DNA from 2 places in the Rahnella sp. AN3-3W3 genome. Region 2 is predicted to be linked to the other one. Evidence: predicted binding sites of a transcription regulator. Region 2 holds the regulator's gene; the other holds the start of a gene.
The links. The regulator CRP, encoded in region 2, controls carbon source genes, mostly activating them, when cyclic AMP is high. The targets are predictions, from matches to a motif close to ATGTGANNNNNNTCACAT.

Region 1 (3,171 bases), on a different contig from region 2:
TGAAGGAAATTTACCACCACGCTTCCACCTGAACTCCAAAGTTCCACGTATCCGCTTTGGTATGGTCGTCAAACGTATCGCCATGCTCAGAATCATTCAGATAAGACGCGAACACGCGCAGTTCAGGGCGTGACATAAACTCCGGACCGGCTGCCAGGCCCATTGCCAGCGTATATTTCTGACCGCCTTGTTTGTAGTTCGAACCGTTCTTGTAATCATCTTTCTGGTAGAAGGTACCGACTTCGCCGATGGTACGCACATAATCGGTCCACTGGTATTGCGCACGACCCACCAGAGATACCAGCTCAGTGGTGTCGGTGTAATCGGTGATGTTTTCGGCATGGCCATACGTCAGCACGTGGTTGAGGCTGAACTTGCTGGTGATCGGAATAAGGCCGGTGATGATGCCGCGATAACCGGTGGCGTCATTGGTGTAGTTCCACATATCGTACCAGCCGCCGCCCTGCGAAATCATATTCTGCGCCAGACCTTTGTTGGCGTACTGCAACACCAGTTTGTTGTAGCCGCCCCACATATCCTGACTGATTTCGCCGGTCAGCATCACGCCGTTATCCGCGTCGTAAAGGCCGCCGTACTCTTTCTGATCATGCGACAGGTTTGGCATAGCGTAGTCGGCACCGACTTCCATCCACGCGCCGCTCCACGGTTTGATGCCGGCATAACGTACGTCGATGTAGTTGATGTTCACGTCGTTATTGCCGTCCACGCGGTAATCCACGTCATTGGCATCGCCGCGGATCCACGCCAGAGAAAGCGCGCCTTCGCCCATTTTCAGGTTTTCAATACCGGCACCGGCACCGGAAATATTCCAGTATTTGGTATCAATGATATGCAAGTCGTGGCGCTGGTAGTAACGTTTACCGCCCCAGATCACCGCATCTTTATCCCACGGCACCAGCCCCTTTATTTGCAGATTTAGCTGACGCAGACCGAACTGTGCATCGTCATCGACGGTGCTTTCATCATCATTCGAACCGTCCGACACCATGCTGACCATCGAATCGACATAAAAACTCACATCGTCTTTTTTATAGACTTCGCTGCCCAGTTCTACTTCGCCGTATGTGTCGTTTTCGTTGCCCAGACGCCCGACCTTGTTTTTCTGGAATTGCTCCAGACTGCCACCGCCAGAAACCCCCAGCCCCGAACGCAGATATCCATGAAAATCAATATCATTAGCCATTGCAGGGCCTGCTGTGATGGCGAGCGAAACCGCCACAGCCAGAGTGCGTAAGTTGTGTTTCATTTTTTTTCCTTATGATTGTATGACGTTCACATTTACGAAATGTATAAGATACCCAGAAACAATAATGATCAATTTTACATATTGTGAAATGTGATATATGTCTACAACTTATGCGCTAAAGATAAAGTTGAAGTGATGTAAATCACGATTGTATGCAATGTTAACGTATAACTTATGCAGCCGGAGAGTGTCCGGATTGAACTTTTAAATGAGATCCCGTACTTTGGCTCGATTATCATAGAATTATGCAAAATCACGGGTTGCGGTCTGGGGAAAGAATGAAATCAAAAAGTTCGACATTAGAAGATGTTGCCCGCTATGCCGGTGTTTCGTATCAGACGGTGTCGCGGGTTTTAAACAAGTCGGCCAATGTTTCAGACGCCACGCGTCTGAAGGTCGAACAGGCCATTGAAGTATTGCGCTACGTGCCAAACCGGCTGGCGCAGCAACTGGTTGGAAAACAGAGCTTTACCATCGGACTGGTGACGACATCGCTGGCATTGCACGCGCCGTCACAGATTGCCGCTTCTGTGAAGAAATATGCTCATCAGGCCGGGTATCAGGTGCTGATTTCCATGATTAATGAAGACGTCAATCAGAGCATTCAGGACTCCATTAACGAGCTGAAATCACAGCGCGTCGAAAAGGTCATCATTAATATCCCGCTGGAAAGTGCCGAGGCGGAGCGAATTTATGAAAATAACCGCGACATTCTTTGTCTGTTTTTAGATGTCGATCCGACCAGTCCGGTATTCAATGTCTGCTTCAATCCGGCGGACGGCTCACGGGCCAGCGTGGAATATTTGCTGAGTCTGGGACACCGTGAGTTTGCTTTACTGGCGGGGCCGGATGATTCGGTTTCCTCACGTTTGCGGCTGCAAAGCTGGCAGGAAACGCTGGAAGAAAAGGGCATTGTGCCGGTGACCGTGATCCACGGTGACTGGAGCGCAAAAAGTGGTTATTACAGCGCATTACAGATGCTGCGCGAAACACCGCAGTTTACCGCCATACTTGTCGGGAATGACCAGATGGCGCTGGGCGTGATCAGCGCGTTGCATCAGCACAATGTGGCTATCCCGCAGCAGGTTTCTATCGTGGGCTATGACGATACGTATGACAGTGCATTTTTCCATCCGGCGCTGACCACGGTATCGCTGGATCTCGATTTGCAAAGTAAAGAAGCGGTTGAGCATCTGCTGGCTGATGACAATGACGGGATGCCTTCCAAAGTGCTGCCCGCCAGACTGGTGGTAAGAAACTCTGCCAGTGCGCCGGGTGTGCAAGATAAGGATCTTAATCAGATAGCCGACCAGCTCGATATTCTGGCCAGGCAGTTGCGCGGCCAGTGATAAACCGGTTAAATCCCCGGACTATGTTAAGCAGACGACTGAACAGCAAAAGGAAGTGAAGCAATGACGTTATGGCAGAGTTATGTGCAGGGCTGGAAAAAGTATGTGGATTTCCGGGGACGTGCGAGCCGCAAGGAGTTCTGGACCTTTGCGCTGGGCAATTTGCTGATAATTATTTTGCTGACAATGAGTGTGTCATTCGGGTTCACGGTGGTGGGAAATCCTTACAGCGTTTTCTACGCGGGCGTCGCTTATACCCTGTTTGCGCTGGCGACGGCATTACCGCTGCTGGCGGTCGGCGTCAGGCGCATGCATGACATTAACCGCTCCGGCTGGTGGTTTGGCGGTGTTTATCTGGCAGGTATAGTCTCGCGTTTGCTGAATTCCATCCTGATGGAATACGCGTCACCGGAAACGTATGTCTGGATGAAAATCACGCTGGGCATTGTGCTGGGCTGGATCCCGCTGCTGGTGATGGTTTTTCTGTGTTGCCAAAAATCTCAGCCTGCACCGGCAACCCAAACCCGTATTGTTGAGTAACGCTACACCGGATGA
Region 2 (3,171 bases):
GCACTGCGCGAAGGGAAACTGGATTTCGCGGTCGGTACCGCCGGGCCGGGATTTCCGCTGGAAGATCTGGTACGTGAGCCACTGTTCAGCGCACCTTTCTGCGTTATCGCCCGGCGTGGACATCCGCTGGCAGGCTCCACAACTCTGAAGGAATTACAGGATGCGCGCTGGCTGTTGCCCGAAACGGATATGGGGTATTACCAGCAAATCAGGGTATCGATGGGAGGATTTCATCAGCCGGCAGCGGAAATGCCGGTGCATACAGATTCGGTGGTGTGCGGGCTAAATATGGTGTTGCAGTCTGATTATCTGACCATTGTGGCGCGGGCGATGAAAGCGCCGTTTGGATTGCAGGACAAATTGTGTGAGCTCAATATCGATACCCTGCCGCAGGCGGAATATTGCGTGCTTTACTCGCAAAAATCGCCGCTGACGTTTGCCGCGCGGCGATTTTTGGATTTATTGCGCAGCCAGTGCCACGCGTATGACTGGTCGTAACTTATTCGACGCTGATCACTTCAAAGCTGTGCGTGATGGTAGCCGCTTTGCCGAGCATCAGGGACACAGAGCAGTACTTTTCCGCAGACAGGCTGACGGCACGTTCGACAATCTTATCGGTGAGATCTTTACCGGTGACGATAAAATGCAGATTGATGTGCGTGAACAGGCGCGGCGCTTCTTCGCGGCGTTGTGAGGTCAGCTTGACTTCACAATCACGCACGTCATTACGGCCTTTTTGCAAAATAGACACCACATCAATCGCGCTGCAACCGCCTGCGGACATCAGCAGCATTTCCATCGGGCTGGGTGCTTTATCGCCCGCATTACCATCCATAGAAATCTGGTGGCCTGACGCTGACTCGCCTAAAAACGTCAGCCCTTCTACCCATTTTACGCGTGCGTGCATGAACTATTCTCCCGGTGAATAAACTCGTCGAATTCCGCTCCCAGAGTACCCTTTCACCTAAAATCTGGCAACGTAACCCGATCGCCATCATGCTGAAGCGAGACAACAGAAGACAGCATTGCAAACCTGTGCTACAAACAAAGCCGAAACATACTTTCCAGTGAATTGCGGTGACGGTTTTCGCGGTTTAAGAACAGAACCCACGGTGATAACGGCAATAATCAGGCTGTTTCACTCCGACACCCGCTTGCAGCATTTCTGGGGAGTTATATGCTGAAAGGGCGCTTTGGATTTTGAAGTGCCATACAGGGAACTCTGAGCCCTGTGATTTTGGGCAGCGATAACAACAGAGGATAATAGCAAATGGTTCTCGGCAAGCCACAAACAGACCCGACTCTTGAATGGTTCCTGTCTCACTGTCATATACATAAGTATCCTTCTAAAAGTACGCTGATTCACCAGGGTGAAAAAGCCGAAACGCTTTACTACATCGTGAAAGGGTCAGTTGCTGTCCTTATCAAGGATGAAGAAGGCAAAGAAATGATACTGTCCTACCTTAACCAAGGTGACTTCATCGGCGAGCTGGGACTCTTCGAAGAAGGTCAGGAACGTAGTGCGTGGGTTCGTGCAAAAACTGCCTGTGAAGTGGCTGAAATTTCTTATAAAAAATTCCGCCAGCTGATTCAGGTTAACCCGGATATTCTGATGCGTCTTTCCGCGCAGATGGCAAACCGTCTGCAAGTGACGTCAGAGAAAGTCGGCAACCTGGCCTTCCTCGACGTAACAGGGCGTATCGCTCAAACTCTGCTTAATCTGGCTAAACAGCCTGATGCGATGACCCATCCGGACGGGATGCAAATCAAGATCACCCGTCAGGAAATCGGCCAAATCGTCGGTTGTTCACGTGAAACAGTCGGACGTATTCTCAAAATGCTTGAAGATCAAAGTTTGATCTCGGCACACGGTAAAACGATTGTCGTTTACGGCACACGTTAATCCCTTAAAAATCGGCGCGGCAGAACACTGTCGCGCCTTTTTTATGGGCTAAGCTTTATCCATGACGCTATGGCGAAGACTGTTTTACCATCCGGAAGTTAACTACGCGCTGCGCCAGACGCTGGTGTTGTGCCTGCCCGTTGGTATCTGCTGGTTGTTCGGCAATCTGCAAATGGGGCTGCTGTTCTCTCTTTGTCCTGCCTGCTGCAACGTCGCGGGCCTCGATACTCCGCATAAACGCTTTTTCAAACGCCTGATAATTGGCGGAACGCTGTTTGCCGTGAGCAGCATTCTGCTGCAAGTGATGCTGGAAAGCTGGCACATTCCCCTGCCGCTCATCATGTTGTCGCTGGCATTACTGCTTGGCGTGACCGGCGAAATCAGCCCGTTGCATGCGCGGCTGTTGCCCGGCGCGCTGGTGGCGACCATTTTCACACTGAGTATGGTCGGCGTACGCCCTATATGGCAGGCGCCGGTGCTTTTCGCCGCCGGTACGGCCTGGTACGGATTATTTAACTGGGCGTGGTTTCGCATATCGGAAGAACAGCCGATGCGCGAAACGCTCAGTCAGCTCTATCTGCAACTCGCGGATTACTTCGAAGCTAAATACAGCCTGCTGACGCAACACACCGATCCTGAAACCGCGTTACCCCCGTTGCTGACGCGACAGCAGCAGGTCATCGACCTGATTGCCCTGCTCTATCAGCAACTGCACATGCTGCCGCAACACGGCCATCATCATCACCACAAAAGACTGTTTCAACGTTTTCAGGTCGCGCTTGATTTGCAGGAGCACATCACGGTGAGCCTGCATCAGCCGGAAGAAGTGCAGAAGCTGGTGGAAGAAAGCCACGCCGAAGCGGTTATCCGCCGTAATGCGCAGGTGATTTCCGCCCGTCTGCGGGTCATCGCCGACGACATTCTTTATCACCGTTTATCCGAACGGTTTACGATGGCCAACGAGCTGGCCGCGCTGGAGAAAATCGCCGCGCGCAATCCTGAGAACCCGGTCGGCCAGTTTTGCTACTACCACTTCAGCCGCATTGCGCGCCTGCTGCGGACACAGCGCCCGTTGTACAAACGTGACCTGATGAACACTCAGCCGCGTTTACCCTTCTGGCCTGCGCTGAAAAGCTATCTTTCCTTCAAATCTGTCGCCCTGCGCAATGCCGCCCGTCTGGGGATCATTCTGGCGATTGGCAGCAGCCTGGGCCTGTTCTTTAATCTGCCCAAGCCTTACTGGATTTTGCTGACCATCATGCTGGTGA

Region 1: UC15_RS18070 (maltoporin) is a predicted target of CRP. The motif match lies at 1,398-1,415, and genes of this name have one in related genera.

What each region holds. Positions count from the first base shown of each region.
Region 1 is NZ_JYDG01000067.1:11,888-15,058, forward strand. It holds gene UC15_RS18070 (maltoporin) at 11-1,267, opposite strand; gene UC15_RS18075 (LacI family DNA-binding transcriptional regulator) at 1,546-2,616, shown strand; gene UC15_RS18080 (DUF805 domain-containing protein) at 2,680-3,156, shown strand.
Region 2 is NZ_JYDG01000040.1:21,514-24,684, forward strand. It holds gene UC15_RS11735 (LysR substrate-binding domain-containing protein) at 1-498, shown strand, start outside; gene UC15_RS11740 (OsmC family protein) at 500-907, opposite strand; gene crp (cAMP-activated global transcriptional regulator CRP) at 1,271-1,903, shown strand; gene UC15_RS11750 (YccS/YhfK family putative transporter) at 1,965-3,171, shown strand, end outside.